Regions from separate parts of the Photobacterium sp. CCB-ST2H9 genome, predicted to be linked through region 2. Evidence: predicted binding sites of a transcription regulator. Region 2 holds the regulator's gene; each other region holds the start of a gene.
What was found. The regulator CRP, encoded in region 2, controls carbon source genes, mostly activating them, when cyclic AMP is high. The targets are predictions, from matches to a motif close to TGTGANNNNNNTCACA.

Region 1: the regulator CRP is predicted to act here: its motif matches at 6,016-6,031, upstream of L4174_RS06250 (ROK family protein).
Region 3: the regulator CRP is predicted to act here: its motif matches at 5,070-5,085, upstream of dinG (ATP-dependent DNA helicase DinG).

What each region holds. Positions count from the first base shown of each region.
Region 1 is NZ_CP100425.1:1,296,463-1,304,015, reverse strand. Features, by position in the region: gene bioF (8-amino-7-oxononanoate synthase) at 1-1,022, opposite strand, end outside; gene bioB (biotin synthase BioB) at 1,012-2,061, opposite strand; gene bioA (adenosylmethionine--8-amino-7-oxononanoate transaminase) at 2,208-3,512, shown strand; gene L4174_RS06260 (LON peptidase substrate-binding domain-containing protein) at 3,658-4,227, shown strand; gene L4174_RS06255 (thiol-disulfide oxidoreductase DCC family protein) at 4,233-4,592, opposite strand; gene L4174_RS06250 (ROK family protein) at 4,709-5,926, opposite strand; gene queE (7-carboxy-7-deazaguanine synthase QueE) at 6,202-6,870, shown strand; gene L4174_RS06240 (hypothetical protein) at 7,060-7,553, shown strand, end outside.
Region 2 is NZ_CP100425.1:304,704-312,256, reverse strand. Features, by position in the region: gene L4174_RS01350 (PLP-dependent aminotransferase family protein) at 1-1,075, shown strand, start outside; gene L4174_RS01345 (hydrolase) at 1,100-2,071, shown strand; gene L4174_RS01340 (phosphoribulokinase) at 2,128-2,997, opposite strand; gene L4174_RS01335 (YheU family protein) at 3,124-3,345, opposite strand; gene L4174_RS01330 (OsmC family protein) at 3,379-3,783, opposite strand; gene crp (cAMP-activated global transcriptional regulator CRP) at 4,058-4,690, shown strand; gene L4174_RS01320 (hypothetical protein) at 4,873-5,082, shown strand; gene L4174_RS01315 (DUF1338 domain-containing protein) at 5,182-5,976, opposite strand; gene astD (succinylglutamate-semialdehyde dehydrogenase) at 6,013-7,470, opposite strand; gene astA (arginine N-succinyltransferase) at 7,488-7,553, opposite strand, start outside.
Region 3 is NZ_CP100425.1:1,053,671-1,061,223, reverse strand. Features, by position in the region: gene dnaX (DNA polymerase III subunit gamma/tau) at 1-803, opposite strand, end outside; gene apt (adenine phosphoribosyltransferase) at 996-1,556, opposite strand; gene L4174_RS05140 (YbaN family protein) at 1,739-2,131, opposite strand; gene L4174_RS05135 (conjugal transfer protein TraR) at 2,505-2,852, shown strand; gene L4174_RS05130 (DUF2057 domain-containing protein) at 2,892-3,521, opposite strand; gene L4174_RS05125 (porin) at 3,676-4,626, opposite strand; gene dinG (ATP-dependent DNA helicase DinG) at 5,179-7,272, shown strand; gene L4174_RS05115 (TSUP family transporter) at 7,276-7,553, shown strand, end outside.

The DNA.
Region 1 (7,553 bases), 990 kb from region 2:
TTTTCTGCCAGTGAAGCGGATAAAGTGAGCGCCCGCTCACTACTGCCCAGCAGGACCGGTTTGATTGGCGTTGCAGTCGAGACCAGCCCGACTTCCGGCAGCAGGGTTTCTTCCAGAATGGCGCTCAGATCCAGCAATTTTTCCCGGCGCCAGTCGCCAGCCTGTACCAAATCGCAAGCCGTACACAGTGCATGCGCCTGCGCAGGTGGCATCGCTGTCGAGTAAATATAGTGACGGGCAAACTGAATCAGGTATTCGGCAACCTCCTGGCTGCAAAGCACGGCTGCCCCCTGCATCCCGAAGGCTTTCCCAAAGGTCACGATCAAGATGTCCGGCTGAATACCGGCTTGCTGACAGCTGCCGCGGCCTTCCTCACCGAGAATGCCGCACCCGTGCGCATCATCGACCATGAACCAGCTCTGGCTGGCTTGGCAAAGCACTGAAATCTCGGCCAGCGGTGCCTGATCACCATCCATACTGAACACACCTTCAGTCACCACCAACCGGGCAGATACTTCATTCGTGTTTACAGTCAGCATTTTATGCAGAGCAGTCACATCATTGTGGGCAAATCGGCGCATGTTCGCCGGAGACAGCATGCCGGCTTCCATCAAAGAAGCATGATTCAGCTTATCCTGAATCAGGAAATCTCCTTTCTCGAGCAATGCAAACAGTACAGCCTGATTGGCACTGAAACCTGTGCTGAACAGCAAGGACCTTTCAAAACCCAGCCATTCTGCCAGCCGGGTTTCCAGCGCCTGATGCGGTGCATGATGTCCGGTCACCAGCGGTGAAGCGCCACTGCCGGCACCATACTTGGACAGTCCCTGTTGCCAGGCTGCGATCAATGCCGGGTCTTGTGCCAGACCGAGGTAATCATTACTGGAAAAGTTCACGCTGGGTTGTGTGCAGTCCGTCCACCGGACTGAGGACGACTGTCTTGTCAGGGTCTTCCGCTGGCGATACAAGCCCTGCGCCTGTCGCAGGTTCAGGGCCTGAGTGATACGGGACTTAAGAGGCATCGTAGAAGAGATCACCGGCAGCCGGACGCGAAGCAACGCGCTGAGCGACCTGACCTAACAGTTCCTGTGCCTGTACTTCATCCGGCTTCGCTGCTTTTTCCTGGCGGTTAATCCCCAGTTTTCTGAACAGCTGCATGTCTTTGTCTTCTTCCGGGTTCGGCGTGGTCAGCAGCTTACAACCGTAGAAAACAGAGTTAGCTCCCGCCATAAAGCAAAGGGCCTGAGTTTCTTCGCTCATACCTTCACGGCCAGCCGAAAGACGCACGGCAGACTTTGGCATCATGATCCGCGCGACAGCAATAATGCGGACAAAATCGAGCGGATCCACATCGTCCACATTCTCCAGCGGTGTGCCTTTCACTTTCACCAGCATGTTGATTGGCACACTTTCCGGGTGAACCGGCAGATTGGCCAGTTCAGCCAGCAGACCAGCGCGGTCACGGGCACTTTCGCCCATCCCGATAATACCGCCGGAACAAATCTTCATGCCCGCATCACGGACATGAGACAGCGTGTCGAGACGGTCCTGATAAGTACGGGTGGTGATGATGTTGCCGTAATACTCCGCCGAAGTATCCAGGTTGTGGTTGTAGTAGTCGAGCCCGGCTTCAGCCAGTGTGTTGGCCTGGTCGCCGGTGATCATGCCCAGCGTCATGCAGGTTTCCAGTCCCATGGCCTTCACGCCACGCACCATATCCAGCAGATAAGGCATATCGCGCTCTTTCGGGTTTTTCCAGGCCGCTCCCATACAAAAACGCGTGGCGCCGGAGCTTTTCGCTTTCTGCGCAGCATCCAGTACCTGCTCAACTTCCATCAGGCGTTCACGATCGACATCAGTACGATAGTGCGCGCTTTGCGGACAGTACTTGCAGTCTTCAGGGCAGGCACCGGTTTTAATCGACAGCAGGGTACTGACCTGCACTTTGTTGGGTTCATGGTACTGACGGTGAACCTGCTGTGCTTCAAACACCAGATCCATGAATGGCTTTTCAAACAGCGCCTGAACTTCCGCAATGCTCCAATCGTGTCTCACTTCCACGTGTAAACCTCTTTCGTTGTTCTTATGGCCCGGAGAATTGCAGTGATAACCGCACGGATTCAACGGGTTTCAATGTTTGCAAGTCTACTTTGAGCAAGTACACTGTCAACCATAAAGAAAACACAAGGTTTACATCTGTGCAAAATATCAACACAAAACAAAACACCTCCAACCAGTTTTCAGCTTCGGAGACGGATCTTGAGTACGATCGCCAGCATGTCTGGCATCCCTACACCTCCACCCTGAACCCTTTGCCCTGCTATCCGGTCAGCCACGCGGAAGGCGTCCATTTGTATCTGGAAGACGGCCGCCAGCTCATTGACGGTATGTCTTCCTGGTGGGCAGCAATTCACGGTTACAATCACCCGGTCCTGAATCAGGCCGCCAAAGATCAGCTCGACAAGATGTCGCATGTCATGTTCGGCGGCATCACGCATCAGCCTGCGGTTGAGCTGTGCCGGAAACTGGTCGAACTGTCACCGGCGCCGTTGCAGCAGGTCTTTCTGGCCGATTCCGGTTCTGTTTCTGTGGAAGTCGCCCTGAAAATGGCCCTGCAGTACTGGCACGCCAAAGGTGAGCGCCGGGCAAAATTCCTCACCCTGAAACACGGCTATCACGGAGATACCTTCGCGGCGATGTCGGTGACCGATCCGGATAATTCAATGCACAGCCTTTATAAAGGTTTCCTGCCGGAGCACATTTTTGCCGAATCACCCGAAACGGGTTTCCATGAGGCATGGAACGAAAACGATATCTCCGACTTAACCGCTAAACTCGAAGCACATCATCAGGATATTGCCGCAATCATTCTGGAACCTGTCGTTCAGGGCGCCGGAGGGATGCGTATTTATCACCCGACTTATCTGCGCCGTGTCCGCGAGTTGTGTGATGACTTCGGTGTCTTACTGATTGTCGACGAAATCGCGACTGGCTTTGGCCGTACCGGAAAGCTCTTTGCTTGCGAACATGCCGGGATCAGCCCGGACATTATGTGTGTCGGGAAGGCTCTGACCGGCGGTTACATGACACTGGCGGCAACACTAACCACCAAGCAGGTTGCAGATACGGTGTGCAGCGGTGAAGCCGGTTGCTTTATGCATGGCCCGACCTTCATGGGCAATCCGCTGGCCTGCGCCGTTGCCAACGCCAGCCTGTCTTTGCTCGAAACGGGTGACTGGCAGCATCAGGTCAGCGGAATTGAACAACAGCTGTCGCAATTACTGCCCCGGGTCGGCCAGTCTGAGAAAGTCAAAGCCGTCCGCTGGCTGGGCGCCATCGGTGTCGTTGAATTATATGAGCCGGTGGATATGGTCCGGATTCAGAAAAGTTTTGTAGACAATGGTGTCTGGATTCGCCCGTTTGGCAGACTTATCTACATCATGCCGCCTTTTGTAATTGATAATCAGCAGCTTGAGAAACTGGTTTTCGCTATTTTGCAATCGCTGCAGTAATATCGAAAAACAGACAAGGCATCACCTTTGAACAGATATACTCATAAAAAGAGCCAAATCAGGGCTGAAACCCGTAATTCTGAAGACATCTCGTCCAGAAAGACAGACAGCCCTATCAAAGTTGACGTCATAAAGGCTAAGTATTATGCAGTTACCCCTTTTCCCGCTCCGGCTTTATGTATTACCGGGAGGTGTCAGTAAGCTGCGGATTTTCGAACCTCGCTACACCCGGTTAGTGACGCTTGCGATGTCCTCAGGAAATGGTTTCGGCCTGTGCATGAAAGATGGTGATTCACTTTGCCATTTCGGAACGCGGGTCGAAATCACCGATTTCGAACAATTACCTGACGGGTTGCTCGGCATCACCATAAAAGGGGTAGAGAAATTCGTGATTAACAATCACTGGCAGGAAAAAGACGGCCTGAGATTTGGCGAAGTCAGCTTGATCAAAAACTGGGCCCCCAGCAGCGCACGTTTTATTGATCGCCACATCGCCAACAGCCTGGAAGCCCTGTTTGAGGAATATCCGGACTATGCGGAGAACTACCCGGATCCGGATTTCGCCAACATGGCCTGGGTCTGCCAGCGCTGGCTGGAAATTCTGCCCCTGGAAACCAACCAAAAGCAATGGTTTATGAGCCGGAATGATCACCGTGCGGCTTTGTCATTCCTGCATAATGTCATCGACGAAGAACTCAGACACGAAGATCTCTGACGATTTCAGCCACGGCCCTCACGGGCCAGTCGCTGATCGACCATACGACGATAGAAAGCCGATAACAGATGACGGATCCCCGGCAGTCCCATCAGAAATGCAACCGGCCGGAGCCACCATACCTGATTCAGTAACAGCATGTAGGCATCCATTTCCCGGTGAACAATCCCCTGCTGATCCTGTACATGCAATTCCCGTAACGCTTTTTCCGGAGATATGCCCAGCGCTTTCAGCGCTTCATCCTGGCCGGTGATATCATACCACTCCACCAGTTCCGGATGACGGCTGAGCCAGGATTCATACCATGCCCGATCCCGCACACAGCTTGGGCAGGAACCGTCATAAAAAACCCGAATCCGTTTCATGTCTTTGACCTCCAAGCCATGTTCCTTCTCTAAGTCTGGCTGAACCCAATAAAAAACGCAGCCATCGCTATCGAAATAAGCAGTGGCTGCGCTGCATGATTCGCGTCAGGAAAAGTTTATCCTTCCTCGATCAGTTTCAGTAACAGATGTCCGTCATACATTGCCTGCTTCACCAGAGCCGCAGCCGGCATGGTGGCCTGGGTGTAAAAACTGGTTTCTTCAATCCGCAGATCCTGGTTATAAACCGGCAGGGACTGACTCTTCACACATTCCATAATCGCCGGATACAGAACACTTTTCGCCTGATTGAACTCTCCGCCAATCAGGATCTTCTCCGGATTAAACAAGTTCACCATAATGGCAATTGCCCGGCCAAGGTTGAAACCCAGTTCGGTGATGACCCGGAACGCCAGCGGATCCCCCTGCACTGCCGCCTCACAGATATTTTCGATGGTCAGCGCCTGCCCATAGAGCACAGAAGCTTCACCCAGCGTTAACCCGGTTTTAACCTGATCTCTCACCGCCTGCAAACTGGCGACGGTTTCCAGACATCCTTTATTCCCGCAATGGCAAGGCAATCCATCCGGTTTAATCTGGATATGACCAAGCTCACCAATATTACCGATCCGGCCCTGAAGCACCTGATTATCAAGGATAATGCCTGCCCCGACGCCGTGATGTACTGAAATCAGAATCGAGTTTGCCACATCATTCGCATTGCCAAATAACTGCTCCGCCAATGCCCAGGAACGGGTGTCATTACCGATGAAGACCGGCAGTCCCGTGGCTTCATGAATGGCAGGTCCCAGCGGCAGGTCTTTTACCTCGTAATGAGGCATCTGCAACACCAGTCCTTTTTCCGAATTCACCAGCCCCGGCAGAGAAACAGCAATGGCGGTGATCCGATCCAGTAACTTGGCATGCCGGGCAAAGAATGAATCAATCTCAGACAGCAGCTTATTCAGGACATCATCCTGCTTCAGCTCCGCGATGTCCTGTCTCTCTTCGAACAGGATATCGCCGCCCTGCTCATGCAGAGCTATCGTCAGATAACCGCGCCCCAACCGGATGCCCAGAAACTGCCAGCCATCATTATCCGGCACCAGACCGATTGCCGGGCGCCCCCTGCTGCCGGATTCCAGAATTTCAGCTTCTTTGATCAGGTGGCCATCAAACAGCTCACGGGTAATTTTGGTGATACTGGCGGGCGCCAACTGACTTTTCTTCGACAGTTCTATCCGGGAAATCGGGCCGTACTGATCGATGAGTTTGTAGACGCTGCCGGCATTATTTCTTTTGATGTGATCGATGTGACCGGGCTGAGCGACATACATGCGCGGACTTCCTCTGACAATATATAGGTATGAAGAGTATGGAATTTTTTTACAGTGCGAACTAATTGTGAAGCGACTTATGCCAAGGGCGTGAGCCCAGTCACGACAAACGTATACCTTTTCAGCCCATCTCTGCCGTTGTCACTGTGCTGCTTCAAATACAATGGGAATGGAGACAATCCGTTCAGGTTCTGACATAATACGCGCCCTTCAGCGTTCAGGGTACCTGAAACTGCCCGTTTTCACGTTAATTAGTCAGATGTTTTGAGGTCGTCGTGTACAAAATCAATGAAATCTTTGAAACCATTCAGGGAGAAGGTGTTTTCACTGGTGTGCCGGCCATTTTTGTCCGTTTACAGGTCTGCCCGGTTGGCTGTGCCTGGTGTGATACCAAGCAGACCTGGAGTGCCGAGCCTCAGGACGAAGTGAACGTGCAGACCATGATCGCTAAAAAAGAAGACGCGCCGACCTGGACCGCACTGGATGCCGGCGGCATTGTGCAGGTCCTCAAAGATCAGGGCTACACCGCCCGGCATGTGGTGATCACCGGCGGAGAACCTTGCCTGTACGACCTGCGCCCATTAACTGAAGCCCTGGAAGACCATGGATTCCGCTGTCAGATTGAAACCAGCGGCACCTATGATGTTCTCGCCACTGAGGCAACCTGGGTCACCGTTTCACCGAAGATCAATATGAAAGGGAAACTGCCGGTCCTTGTGTCAGCACTCGAACGTGCCAATGAAATCAAACATCCGGTCGGTACCCAAAAAGATATAGACCAGCTTGATGCGCTACTGGCAGGCGTCAGTCTGAAAGAAGATGTCACGATTGCGCTGCAACCGATCAGCCAGAAACCCCGAGCCACTGAGTTGTGCATTCAGACCTGTATTGCACGAAACTGGCGCCTGTCGATTCAGACACACAAATATCTGTCGATTGCCTGATTTTTCAGGCATCACCCGGTTCCCCCGAATCGCTGTCTCAATTCTCAGACGCTGTCTCAAGGGCTGAGACAGCCTGTCTGGTTTAACAACCACCCACTTCCGCCTTACCTATACTCACCCCAAACACGAAACCAAACGCACACCATGTTTGGTCAAAAAATACAGCATTTATCGTTCAGGGGAAGGATTATGCGCGCCTATCTGATGATTGGCCTGAGCTTGCTATTGGCTGGCCTGCTTTCTGCGTGTGGTGGTGGCAGCGGCGAGGCTGGCATCAAGCCTGCCGAATTACCACCCGTCAAAACCAGTTTCACCGTCACGGTTGATCTTCCCGCCGGCCTGAATACCGCTCAGCAAGGAAACCACTGGGATCTGATCAGCAAGGCCTATGCGGCGACGCCCACATTGTTACAGGACAACTTCGCAGTGCTGATCCTGAACAGCCAGGGCAAAGTCATGGGACAGACTGAGATTACGGATTTCCAGCAGGATGACAGCAATTACACCATCACTGTCCAGAGCCCGCTCCTGCTGCAGGGCGTTCTGGTGCTTGATCTGGATGGCCCGCCTCAGTTTGCCATCGGTGATCGCCTGCCAACAGATTTGTTCCTGACCCCGCTGACCGATACTGAAATCGCGCTGTCTCTGAAAACGACCCTCGCCTATCAGGCACTGGTGAAACG
Region 2 (7,553 bases):
TCCGCCTGCAATCGACAGATCTGCGATGATGGCCAGCGCCATGCAGACGCTGAGTCAGCATCCGGATCTGCTCAATCATCTAATGCTGTATCAGGACCCGCAAGGTCTGACGGCGCATCGTGAGGTCATCAGCCACTGGCTGAGTACACACGGCGTCCAGCTCGATCCCGCCCGGATGCATTTCACGTCCGGGGCGCAACATGCAATTCAGCTCGTTCTGTCTGTTTTTTGCCGCAGCGGCGATACCCTGCTGACCGAACAGGTGAGTTATCCCGGATTTCTCGGACTGGCCCGACAGATGCAGATGAATGTCAAAGCCGTGGAGATGGATGCAGAAGGCCTGCTCCCAGACAGTCTGGAGATAGCCTGCCGTCAGTACCAGCCGCGGATGCTGTACTGTACGCCCACCCTACAAAACCCGACAGCGGCCACCATGAGCCGGGAACGGCGTGAAGCCATACTGGCAGTCTGCCGCCGTCATCAGGTGCTGATCATTGAAGACGATGTCAACGGCCTGTTACCGTCAGAGACACCGCCGCCTCTGGTCAATCTCGACAGCGAGCAGGTGATCCACTTCGGCAGCCTCTCCAAATGTCTGGCACCCGGCCTGCGGCTTGGCTACATCCAGGTTCCGTTAAAACATCAGACCCGACTGAACACGGCGCTGCACCATCACTGCCTGATGATCAGCCCGCTGCTCAGTGCACTGGCCTGCGAATTGATCCGTAAGGGAGATGCCGACCGGGCATTACAGCAGATCCGGCAAGACATGCAGCAGCGAGCCCGACTGCTCGAACGCTATCTGGAGCCGTATCAGGTTCAGTATCAGTTACCGGGCTTCCACGCCTGGCTGACCTTGCCTGATCACTGGCGCCTGAGTGACTTCGTTACTGCCGCCGAAGCCCGGGATGTGGTGGTCAAATCCGCTGAACTGTTCACGCCGCCGGGCAGCACAATTCAGCAGGCAGTGCGTCTGGCCATCAGTGCGCCGCACAGTCATGATAAACTTGAACAGGGTCTGGCGATTCTGGCTGAGCTGCTGACTCAGTCGCCTTACCCGGATTTCCCGCTCTGACGGTCAGAACAGCTGGAGAACACCATGAAGCACTTTCAGCCCGCAACCGGCCTGCGCAACGCACACCTGCAAACCATTCTGCCACGACTGTTCCGTCGTCAGGCCCTGTTCGAACCTCTGACGGAGCGGATTCAGACCCCGGACGATGATTTTCTCGACCTGGTCTGGACGGCCGCGCCCGAGCAGCACCCGGCACACATGCCAATCATGATCCTCTTTCACGGGCTGGAAGGCAGTTTCCACAGCCCTTATGCGCACAGTCTGCTTTTTGCGGCCAGACAGCAGGGCTGGCTGGGTGTGATGATGCATTTCCGCGGATGCAGCGGGGAAATTAACCGTCAGGCCCGGAGCTATCACTCCGGTGAAACCAGTGATGCACGTTACTTCATCGACCAGTTACGCGAACGTTTTCCGCATCATCCATTGCTGGCGGTTGGAGTTTCTCTGGGGGGTAATATGCTGGTGAACTATCTGGCTGAAACCGGCGAAGCATCCGGACTGACCGCAGCTCAGGTCATTTCTCCGCCCTTGGATCTGTCAGCCTGCTCGTCCCGGATTGAACAGGGGTTTTCCCGGGTCTACCAGCGCTACCTGCTCGGTTCCATGAAGAAAAATATGCTGAAAAAAATGGCTGCGTTACCGGACCTGCTGCCCTTTCAGACCGAACAGATTGCTGGAATCGCATCGCTGCGACAGTTTGACGATACCGTCACAGCGCCGCTGCATGGCTTTGCTGATGCGGCCGACTACTACCAACGTTGCAGCGGACTGGGAAAACTGGCGCAGGTACAGACCCCGTTGCGGGTGATTCATGCCGCTGACGATCCTTTCATGACGGCGGCAGTCATCCCGACACAGCCGCTGCCTGCCCATATCGAGTATCACCTGACCCAATACGGGGGCCATGTCGGTTTTATCAGCGGCAGCTGGCGCGAGCCGACGTTCTGGCTGGACCAGACCGTACCGGCCTGGTTTCAAAAAAAACTCAGGGGTTAACCTGAAACAAAAAACGCCTGGCAAACCTGCACAGGCGTTTTTTCAATGAGGCCCGGTTATCCGATTTTCCCGGTATCGATCAGCTGCTGGATCAGCGGCCGCATGATCAGCTCCATCGCAAAGCTCATCTTCCCGCCCGGCACCACCAGCGTATTATGGCGCGACATAAACGAGCCCTGGATCATCGCCAGCAGATACGGGAAATCAACATTCTTGATGCCACGGAAACGGATCACCACAAAACTCTCATCCAGACTGGGGATGGCTTTCGCACTGACCGGGTTGGAGGTATCAACCGTCGGCACCCGCTGGAAGTTAATATGGGTCCGGGAAAACTGCGGAGTAATGTAATTGAGATAATCATCCATTGAACGGACGATGGACTCCATCACTGCTTCTCTGGAGTGGCCGCGATCGCGGGTATCCCGCACGATTTTCTGAATCCATTCCAGGTTCACAATCGGGACCATGCCAATCAGTAGGTCGACGTGCTGTGCAACATTGACATCGCCATCCACGACGCCGCCGTGCAGGCCTTCATAAAACAGCAGATCGGTATTTTCCGGCAGATCCTGCCAGGGCGTAAAAGTGCCCGGCATCTGGTTATAGGGCACGGCTTCATCAAACGTGTGCAGATAGCGGCGGTATTTTCCGCTGCCGTCTTCGCCGTACTGACGGAAAAAGTTTTCCAGCAGCGCAAAGTCATTCGCCTGCGGGCCAAAATAACTGATGTGGCGCCCCTGCTCCTTGGCTTTGCGGATCTCCACATCCATTTCCGGACGGGTAAAACGGTGAAAACTGTCCCCTTCCAGCCATGCCGCATGGATATTCAGCATATTAAACATCTTGCGGAAAGCTTCCGAAGTGGTGGACGTTCCTGCTCCGGAGGAACCTGTTACTGCAATGATTGGGTGTTTTGCAGACATGACATACCTTGTCGTTTATCCAAACGGAATCAGTTATTAACAGGGCAAATGGATGCAGTCAAGCATCCGACCGCATCCGTCGGCGCCAGCTTCCGTTTTCTGCTGTCACCTCTGAGTATGGCAGCTTTATTCTGTGCGAAGCGAGCGACGTAGTTTGATATCCACCGTTTCGTGCAATTCGGAATACATAATCACGGCCTCTCCCGCCGCCAATTGCTGGCGTACCTTGTCCACTTTCTGCGCCAGGCTCAGCTCTTGCTCACCGTAGTCGGTGCCCTCGCGCAGGACAAAGTGTTCAATCAGGTTGGTCAGCGTTTCAGCATCGATATCTTGCCAGGGAATGATCATACAACTTACCTGATTAACCCAGATGACAACGGCTTATGCCGCGACAATCTGGTAAGAATGAGTCAGGGTCACGCCTTTGCCCAGCATCAGGCACACGGAGCAGTACTTTTCCAGTGAATCGCTGACAGCTTTGGCAACCTGAGCGTCATCGAGATGATGACCGGTGACGACAAAATGCAGATTGGCCGAGGTGAAATAACGCGGTGCCTGTTCGCGGCGCACGGAATCAATCTGTGCCTCACAGGCGGTAATCGCCTGACCGGCACTTTTCAGCGCATCGACCACATCCACCGAGCTGCAGCCTCCGGCAGCCATCAGGACCAGTTCCATCGGGCTGGGCGCTTTACTGCCGCCGTTCCCGTCCATGACCACACTGTGGCCCGAGTTAGACTGGCCGATAAAAGTCAAATCTTCGACCCATTTCACACGTGATTGCATGCGTTACTCCTTACTACAAAAACCCGGATTTTATCACTAAGTCACAACGGTGTGATCATGTGCACAGTAAAGTGTCCAAAATGTTCATTTATCCCCGCGCAATATCAAGCAATGCATGACGAAAAAAGTTAAACTCTTGGTCTGAATGTTCACATGCGCTTGCAGCCCAGCCGTTGACTGAATATGCTAGTTGGCAAACAATAGTATTGTTCTACCCAACCCCAATGCAAGGAATGACGTTGTTGGGCAACACACTGCAGAGGAAGTTAGTAATATGGTTCCAGGTAAACCGCAAACAGATCCAACTTTGGAGTGGTTCCTTTCTCACTGCCACATTCATAAGTACCCGTCGAAGAGTACACTGATCCATGCTGGCGAGAAAGCAGAGACCCTCTACTACATTGTCAAAGGTTCCGTCGCCGTTCTGATCAAGGATGAAGAAGGTAAGGAAATGATCCTGTCTTACCTCAACCAGGGCGACTTCATTGGTGAACTGGGCCTGTTTGAAGAAGGCCAGGAGCGTACTGCCTGGGTTCGTGCGAAAACACCATGTGAAGTGGCTGAGATTTCCTTTAAGAAATTCCGTCAGCTGATCCAGGTTAATCCGGATATCCTGATGCGTCTGTCCGCACAGATGGCACGCCGTCTGCAAGTCACCAGCCAGAAAGTCGGTGATCTGGCATTCCTGGACGTGACTGGCCGTATTGCCCAGACCCTGCTGAATCTGGCAAAACAACCGGATGCCATGACTCACCCGGACGGCATGCAGATCAAAATTACCCGTCAGGAAATCGGCCAGATTGTTGGCTGTTCCCGTGAAACCGTTGGCCGCATTCTGAAGATGCTGGAAGAGCAGAACCTGATTTCTGCCCACGGTAAAACCATCGTTGTGTACGGAACACGCTGATCACTCTCCGGTGATGCAGCCAATGTGAGTACAATAAAAAGCCGCAAACGCGGCTTTTTTTATTTCTGCCGGGCATACCCTGTGATTACAGCTGTTTTCTCAGGACACTTCACATTTTTTCAGTTGCCTTCCATCCCTCTGTTGCTACATTTGGCGTATCAGTACTATGTGGATGTGCAGATATGGATATCGAACGTTTTGCCCCAAATGCCCAGCACAATCAGCTTCCCCCGCGCCCTGTCGTAACCAGAGGACGTTTCCTCTCTGCCTCGGTTGAAATGACAGGTTTTCAGTCTCCCCGGCAGCTCCTGGAGCAGGAAGCCTACCTGTGTCTGACCAGCCCCCCAAGTGAATCGGATGACTGGATGCAACCGCTGGATCAACAGCACTGACAAGCCCTCTCACAGCACGAGATATGGCATTCAGCCCCCCCAGATAAAAAAACAGCGGCCCAGAGGCCGCTGTTTAATGACAGAGCAAAGATACCTGTCTTACATATTCGTACTTTCGAAGATCTTGTCCGCCGACGCAGCCACAAAGCCCGGGTAGAGTTCCCCGTTCTCCTGCAGATACCGCTTGGCAAACTCATAGAAACCGCCTGGAATTGAACGGATACCATCGGTAAAGCGGACTTCCACCCGATCAGCCATCGTTGATGACTGCTCCAGCAGCACTTCCGGACTACCTTTCACTTCACCACCCGATTCATTGATGGTGAAGCCGTTGTGGCGCAGCAGGCTGTTCACCTCTGCAACTTCCGCAAACTGCTCCAGCTGATTTACGCTGACAGTAAAATGGTTCGCACCATAACCGTGGGCAGCAACCCAACCCGCGTACTCACTTTCCTCGGCCAGCTTCTCATAGGTCGCGTAATCGAGATCCCATAAACGGCCACCGTACAGGAAAGCACCATCCTTCATTGCGCCATCAGGAATCTGCTTCACCAGCTCACGCACGGTATTTTGCAGATCCGCCGAGCACTGTCCGACCAGCAGTTCACTGATAAAGACTTTCGGTGCAGCCGGGTTCGGATGCTCAAAGTGCTCCGCATACAGTTTCTTCTGCTCGAAGTGATACGTTCCGCACGGCTTGTAACCAATCGCAATGAATGGTGCAGCCAGCACATCCAGGCTCACACCCGGCAGATTGAACGTACGCAGGGCAATGTGATCGTTCAGCAGAGGCTCTTCCTCTGTCAGCAGATCGTGCACCTGAGCGGCCGAAGGGCAAAGACGGGTTGTGTAGTCCTGCCACAGGGCATCAAACAGTTTTTCCACTCTTTCCATGTTGCGGTTCCCTCGTCAATACGGGTTAAGCAATAGTTACAGTTGGATCCCCGGAGACAGCTGAGCAGGCAGTTCGGTTGCCTCTCCTTCCATGGATGCCATTGGATACGCACAGTAGTCCGCGGCGTAGTAAGCGCTTGGGCGCAGGTTACCGGACGCACCCGGACCACCGAACGGTGCATCACCGCTGGCACCCGTCAGCTGACGGTTGCGGTTCACAACACCGGCGCGAATATGATCGATAAAGTACTGCCACTCGCTGTCGTCAGTCGAAACCAGACCGGCAGACAGGCCATAGCGGGTGTCATTTGCCATCTCAACAGCCTGAGGCAGCTCCTGATAACGTGCCACCTGCAGCAACGGACCAAAATATTCTTCGTCCGGCAGCTCGGCGATCTTGCTCACTTCAACAATACCCGGAGTCACGATGGCACCCTGACCACGCTCAGCTTTCAGCAGCGCTTCACCACCCATGCTCAGCAGACGTTCCTGCGCAGCAATGATGTTATCGGCTGCGACCACAGAGATTTGCGGCCCCATAAACGGCTGTGGCTCAGCAAACGGACCGTCAACTTTGATGGCCTTGGTTGCCGCAATCAGTTCAGCAATCAGCGCATCCCCTTCAGCACCTTCAGGTACATACAGGCGACGGGCACAGGTACAACGCTGACCGGCACTGATAAACGCCGACTGGATGATGGTGTAAACCGTCGATTTCAGATCGCCGTAAGCTTTGGAGATCACCATCGGGTTGTTCCCGCCCATTTCCAGTGCCAGCATCTTGCCAGGCTGACCGGCAAACTGACGATGCAGGATGTGACCGGTATTCGCACTGCCGGTAAACAGCAGGCCATCGATACCGGCAGATTGTGCCAGTGCTTCACCGGTGGCGCGTGCGCCCTGAACCAGGTTGATCACACCAGCAGGCAGACCCGCCTGTTCCCACAGTTTGATGGTTTCTTCCGCTACTTTCGGCGTCAGATCAGACGGTTTGAAAACCACAGTGTTTCCGGCCAGCAGTGCAGGAACGATGTGACCGTTCGGCAGGTGTCCCGGGAAGTTGTATGGACCGAAAACAGCCATCACGCCCAGCGGACGGTGACGCAGCACCGCTTTGGTACCAGCCACGTCTTTTTCACGCTCGCCGGTCCGCTCGTTATATGCACGGACAGAAATCGCAATCTTGCCAACCATGGCACCGGCTTCAGTGCGGGTTTCCCACAGAGGTTTACCGGTCTCTTCCGAGATCGTGCGGGCAATGAGCTCGCTGTTGTCTTTGACCAGGGCAGCAAAGCGCTCAACAATGGCCTGACGCTCAGCCAGGCTGGTTTTGCGCCAGCTGGTCAGAGCCTCACGGGCGCTGGCAACAGCCTGCTCAACCTGCTCGGCGGTTGCGCTCTTGCCTTCCCAGATCACTTCACCACTGAATGGGTTCAGCGACTGCATCGCGTCACCCTGACCGGCTTGCCAGTTACCTGCAATCCATTGTGTCATCTTGTATTCCACCCTAGTTATTGGGCGATCAGGCGAACCTGATCCCCGTTTTTCACTTCTAACACCTTGGCCATTTCCGGAGA
Region 3 (7,553 bases), 750 kb from region 2:
AGACATGCCATCGCCGGTTCCGCCTGCCCTTGCGCCATAGCCTCCAGTAGATAGAGCGCCTGCTCCGTGTTGAGTGTGCCCAACATCCCCGCTACGGTATCAGCCTGAACCTGACCATTACCCAGTGCAATAGCCTGATCGGTCAGGCTGAGGGCATCACGCATACTGCCTTCAGCAGCCCGGGCCAGCAAGCTGAGTGCTTTGGTCTCGAAGCTGATCCCTTCTTCCGTCAGGACATGATCAAGTTGCTGCTGAATTTGGACATTATCCAGATGCTTTAAATGAAACTGCAGACAGCGCGACAGGATCGTGACCGGCAATTTCTGCGGATCTGTGGTCGCCAGAATAAATTTCACATGCTCTGGCGGCTCTTCAAGCGTTTTCAGTAAGGCATTGAAACTGTGACGAGACAACATGTGCACTTCGTCAATCAGATAAACCTTAAACCGTCCGCGCGCAGGCTGATACTGAACGTTATCCAGCAGTTCACGAGTATCTTCAACTTTGGTTCTGGAAGCAGCATCAATTTCCAGTAGATCGACAAAGCGTCCCTGGTCAATTTCCAGACAGGTATGGCACTGCCCGCAAGGAGAAGCCGTAATCCCCTGATCGCAGTTCAGCCCTTTGGCAAACAGCCGGGCAATCGTCGTTTTACCGACGCCCCGGGTTCCGCTGAACAGATAGGCATGATGAAGTCGGTTATGTGTCAGCGCATTGGTGAGCGCTGTCAGGACATGGGATTGGCCCACCACATCTTCAAATCGATGCGGCCGCCATTTGCGTGCCAGAACCTGATAACTCATGGTGATAAATCCTACAGAACACGATCATTCAGCGGCATCAGAAAGCCTGACTGAATCCAGTCGGTTATGCTAGCACAGGGAGATTCACGGCGCGAGAGAACACAGGAGGAGTTTATCCTTTCAAGTCATTACTGCTATCGTTTTGACCACAAAGATAACATCCCCCTGCTTGATGGCATTGATTCAGGCTGATTAGTGGCCGTCGAAATCACAAATGCTGAAGACATTCAGACCCAGGCCACGCAGTCGCTGCTGGCCGCCGATGTCAGGCAGATTAATCACAAACGCTGCGTCTTCTACGATACCGCCCAGACGGCGAACCAGCTTGGTGGTTGCTTCAATCGTACCGCCGGTTGCCAGCAGATCATCGACGAGCAGCACCTTATCCCCTTCCACAATGGCATCAGTATGAATTTCCAGCGTATCCTGGCCATATTCCAGTTCATAGCTTTCACTGATGACGTTACGCGGCAATTTACCCGGTTTACGTACAGGAACAAAGCCTACACCCAGCGCCAAAGCTAATGGCGCACCAAACAGAAAACCACGAGCCTCTGTGCCAACAACTTTGGTAATCCCTTTATCGCAGAACTGCTGATGAAAGATCTGTAGGGTTGCCTGATAAGCATCAGGATCTTCCATTAAACTGGTCACATCCCGAAACAGAATGCCTGGTTTTGGGTAATCCGGAATCGTCTTAATACTGTTTTTAATCAGGCTGAAGTCGTCTTGAACAGTTTTTACTTGGCTCATAGTCTCTTCCATCTGCTGTACTGCACACAGCAGGTTATTAAGAATATTTGGTCGCGCATACCCATGCAAATTGGTACGACGAGCGAATTAAGCGCAAATAGTAGTGATTTTTACTGGAATGGGCAACTATCGTACTGCTCTGATTGAGAAAGCAGAGGATGAATCCTTTGATACATCAACAGTCACCGAGATGACAGACCATCCAGCTCCCGAACCGGAAGACGGTTAAACCAAATCAGTAAAATCACTGCAATAACAATCAGCAGGACTTTGACCCAATTCACAGGAACAATAAAGATGGAAAGCGTAAAACTGAGAACTATCATCAGATTCGCCCGTCGCTTGACCTTTGCGCTGATAGCCCGATGCTGATACCAGTTTTCTAAAACAGGTCCGAAATGGGGGTGGCTGTGCAGCCATTTGTGCAGCTTTGGAGAGCCCCGCATAAAGCAGGCACTGGCGAGAAGCAGAAAAACGGTGGTGGGTAAAAGAGGAAGGAAAATGCCCAACACACCTAAAATCACGAAACACCAGCCTGAAACCAGCAATAGCGTTCGCCAGAACAGTTGTCTCACATTCCCTCTCTTTTACATTTGCCTGAGCCGCCTGTGTTACAGACAGATCAATGGCTCAGTATACCCAACCAGGTCAGGCTTGCTGGTAATGTCGGCAACAGCATCGCCACCAGAAAACCAATAAAGTATTTCAGATTATAGGGTTCTTTAAAGTTATGTTCCATTCTATCTTCCTTTCTTCTCGTCTTAAGACACTGAAATGTAATAAAAAGCAGCAATTCAGCCACCTAAAAACCGTTCAGCACTATAAAGCATTCGATAGATTACAAAAACCGACAAAAAGAAGGGTTATTTTGCATCTGGTTTGACTTATATCAGTATCAGAACAGAAATTCAGCATAGACTGTGATCCAGTCTACAATGGAGTGCCACTATGAATAGTGAGTATCTGAAGCAACAAACAATCCGGCTGGAGCAGGAATATGAGGCCCTTTCAGCAAAACTTTATGCTGAATTAGACGCTGCCAGTCTTGTGACAACAGCAGAAAAAACAGCAAATGAGCTTTTGACTTTAGCAGCGCAAAGCATCAATCCTTCGCTGCGTCATAAAGCTAATCGTCTGGAAGCAATCGATGCCGCTCTCTGTGCGATTCGTCTGGACCTCTACGGAGTCTGTGCTGATTGCGAAGAGCCAATAGAAAAAATCATTCTCGATAATGACCCTGCACAGCCACGCTGTCAGCAGTGCCAGTCTCATAATAAGTACCATCACCAGCGCTGAGTGCCAGTCTGGTGATGGCGTGGTACCCTACAATCGCTTTTAAGGCTGTTTTGCCATCCAGGCTTTAAAGGCGGCTTTTTCTTCTGGTTTTGCTTTGCTATACCACAGCTTAAGCTGTGCTAAAGCATCACCGGATATTTCAACTTTTCCGTCTTGATTCACCTCAACAACGGCCTGTTCCAGATCAACCGCATAGCCTTGCTCGAACGTTATCCCATGCTGGCGGTTATACTCTCCCACCAGCTTTTCCATATCACTGAACGCTGCAATACCATCGCCTTTCATCTCAACGAAAGGTAGTATTTTTTGGCTGCCGTCTGCCTGCGTCATGGTCCATTCCGGACCTTTTTGGAAATAAGCCTGTGCCTGGCTGTAAGCTACCAACGCAGGCAACTCAATACGTACATCCTGTTCTGGCATCACCATCTCAAACAGATACGGGCGGGTTGTATAAATGCTGTTCCGGCTGCCGTTTTTCAGTTCCCGGTCATAACGAAGCACGACCTGATGCTTTCCGGCAGGTAAATCGACTTCAGTCGTCCTGGACCAGAGGGACTGGTTCACTTCTTTACCATCAACCACCAAAAGTTCAATCCCGTCTCCCACAGAGAGCGTTGCCGCCTGTACATTGGCAACCAGCAGAGCTGCCAGAAACGCTAATTTTTTCATCGCCAATCTTCTTTTCGTTGTATGACTTACAAAACCAAATGAGTCTCTTGCCGGAAATTAACCCAGACGTGACTCTAACTCATCTGATTAATCACAATACAAAAAAGCCGCCTAAATGGCGGCTTTTGCAATATCTGTGCGGTAAGAACCGTTCTTAGAACAGAACTTCCATACCAGCTACATAACCCAGGTCGTATTCAGTGTTGTCACCGTCAGCCCAACCCAGCTCAGCATACAGTTTTACGTTGCTGTGCAGCTGGTGAGTTACGTTTGCATAAACGTTGTCAGTCGCTTCGCCACCATCAATATCGCTCAGGTTGTAACCCAGAGCGAAAGTATTCTTACCCATAGTGTAAGAACCCGCCAGTGAAATAAAATCGACATCCAGAGTCGTTACACCTGCAGAGTTCTCAACTTCTCCATGGCCGTATGAAGCAGCAAGAGAGATAGCCTGAATAACGTACTCAGCTTCTAAGTTATAACCGGTAATGTCTTCACCAGGAGCATTAACGTCTTCTGACGTGTAGTAGTAACCACGAACGTCCAGACCGGCAAAACGTGCACCCAGACGTGCGTCAGTGATGCCGCCGTTGTCGTCTGCATTGATGTCGTGAGAAGCGCCAGCGTAGAACATACCGTTGTCGTAAACATACTTCACAACTTCGCTGCCACGAGTAGCATCAAAGCCCAGAGCTTGAGTACCCAGCTCGTAGTCTTTACTGATACCTGCATCATCAGAGATCAGGTATTGACGACCAAACGTCAGCGTACCAAAGTCTTTACCTTGGAAACCAACGTACAGCTCATCATTGAAGAAATCTCCAGGCTTACCATTATTATCTGAGTTATGCAGATCCAGGTTAAAACCTGCAACCACATTCAGGTTGTTGTTGACTGGAATAGTGGTATTCAGCGAGATGTCACCATCATCCAGACGAATGGTAGGGTCTTCATCACCATTTTTTGGTACGATGTCTTGGAACAGCTGAACTTCCGCAGAACCTGACAAGTCGACAATAACGCCGTCTTTGTCAAGCAGGTTGATAGAAGCATTTGCTGAGCCTGCAGCTACTAGTACAGATAGTGCAATAAGCGTTTTTTTCATGATATCCACTGCCTTTTCTTATGGATGGAATTCCTATTTCCAGAATCCCTATTGCTTTTCTTATTTCCCTTCCCGGCAGGTCACACAAAGCTCAGTAAATCAGAGCAAAACTGACCATGCCAAGATGGCGTAACTTGCGGAACTCATCCTGACAGAGAATGAATCGCGATGTCAAATTCTCACACTGTAACAACAAATTTCTTATACTCCATTTATTTTCAACAACTTAACATGGTTTTAGGGCAAAAACTTAACAAAGAATCAAGTATCTCCCGCTATTTGCATGTTTCTTAATAGCAATAAAAAACAGCATTTTAATCCCACAAAAGCCAGAATTAACAAGATAAATCAGAATATAAAACCATTAAAAGCTGCAAATTATAGTCAAATCAATCAATTCACCTATAAGTCACCCGTGGTTAAACTGGGGTTCAATCTTATTTCGTGAGGGAAATCTCATTTCATATCAAAAATCCCCTACAAACAACCAGACATCCCTACAGCAGAGCTTCATGTTATAATGCCCGCCCCTGCCAACATTAAGTTTCAGTCATGTTACACAACCAGATCAAAACTGATATTAAACAGTGCTATGCCAACCTGAGTGCACAATTGGATCACTTTATTCCCCGTCGTGCACAGAATTATCTGGTCGCTGAAATTGCCAAAACACTGGCAGGTGAGTATCACGCCAAAAACAGAATGCTGGTTGCTGAAGCCGGAACCGGCATCGGGAAATCTCTGTCTTATTTGCTTGGATGTATTCCTTACGCACTCTTTAACAATAAGAAGGTACTCATCGCCACAGCAACAGTCGCGCTTCAGGAGCAATTGATTCATAAGGATCTGCCGCTCTTTGCGCAAATTTTTCCCAAAGAATTTAGTTTTATCCTGGCAAAGGGACGTCAACGTTACTGCTGCAGCCACAAGCTGGAAGCCAGTTGCTCAGGACAAGATGACGGTCAGCTGGCGCTATGGCAGGAAAAACCCAAAAAATCGGACCTCAGCCTGCTGAAGCGAATGCTGACAGCCTGGCAGCAAAATAAATGGGATGGTGACCGGGACAGCTGGCCGACGGTCATTCCTGACCGTGTCTGGCAGCAAATTGTGTCCGATAAACACAGTTGCCATTCAGGCATGGCCAAACACCGCCACTGTCCTTTTGCAAAGGCGCGGGAGCACCTGGATAAAGCCGATGTTGTGATCGCCAACCATGCGTTATTGATGGCTGATCTGGAGCTGGGTGGCGGCATCATTCTGCCAGAACCCGAGCAGACGATTTATGCCATCGATGAGGCACACCATCTACCGCAGGTCGCCAGAGACTTTTCTGCTGCCGCCGCCAGCCTGAAGGGTGCCAGCAACTGGCTTGAAAAACTCAATCAGTCGGTCAGTAAACTGGCGGAACTCGCCGACCTGCAAAAGTCCGGACGCTTCCAGACCACGCTGCAAGAGTCTATCCAGCATCTTGTTCCCACACTGAGACAACTGTCCAGCCAGGTCGACCCAGCTGTTTTCAGCAAAGATGGCAGTTACCGTTTTCCCCATGGAGAGCTGCCTGCATGGCTGGCAGAAGAAGCTCAGGGATGCCGGGATGCCAGCAAGAAAGCGCGGCAGTCACTGGCGAAAATTCACGAGATGATCACCGAACGCCTCAAAGATGACGAAGTAACGGCACGATCTGCTGAACCGGCACTCTCCGAATCAGGCTTTTACCTGCAACGTCTGGAAAATCTGGAAAAAGTCTGGACCCTGATGGCCCAGCCGGACAAAGATAAAGGCGCCCCTTTAGCCCGCTGGCTTGAAAAAAGCCCGGAACAGGAAGGTGATTATATTGTGCAGGTTTCGCCCCTGGAGATTGGCTACCGGTTAGATCAGCTGCTCTGGAGCCGTGCCGCGGGGGCAATTCTGGTGTCAGCAACCCTGCGTGCGCTCAATCAGTTCAGTTACTTCTGCCGTCAGGCCGGAATTCAGGAAAATGAGGGCGCACGCTTTCTGGCTCTGGCTTCGCCGTTCGATTATCAGAACAACGGACGCTTAGTCATTCCGCAAATGAAGTATGAACCTCAGGCGGATCAGTTCACGGATTTACTGATTGAAACCCTTCCGGAATATCTGGAAGGCGAAACCGCCAGCCTGGTGCTGTTTGCCTCATACTGGCAAATGAACAAAGTCGCAGAGGCCATCCGGCCCCAGTGTGAAAAAAATGGCTGGGCATTGCTGGTTCAGGGAGAAGAATCCCGGACTTCCCTGCTGGAAAAGCACAAGAGCCACTGTGAACAGGGCAAAGTCAGCGTGTTATTCGGCACCGGCAGTTTTTCCGAAGGCCTCGACTTACCGGGCCACTTGCTGAGAAATTTAATCATTACCAAGATTCCGTTCGCGGTACCAACCTCACCTGTCGAGGAAGCCCATGCCGAATACATTGAAAGCCGTGGCGGTAATCCCTTTTTACAAATTGCTGTTCCGGAAGCCAGTAAAAAGCTGATTCAATCCGTCGGGAGATTGCTGCGTAAAGAGCAGGACTTTGGTAGAGTTGTCCTGCTCGACCGTCGGGTGATTACACGGCGATACGGTAAAGCACTGCTCGATTCATTGCCCCCATTTAAACGCGTAATTGAACACGCCATCGAACGAAAACGATAATGCATGATTGAAATGATTGATCCGGGCATGATGCTCATCCTCGGTCTGGTTGCTCTGACCGCTGGTTTTATAGACGCTGTTGCTGGCGGTGGCGGAATGCTGACTGTTCCGGCATTGCTGTCATTAGGGCTGCCGCCGCACATTGCTTTAGGAACCAATAAGCTGGCAGCAACCTTCGCGTCTTCCACCGCTGCGCTGACCTATTACCGGAAGCAGCTGTTTTCTCCGGCTTTCTGGAAAACGTCTTTTCTGGCAACGCTGATCGGCGCCATTGCGGGGAC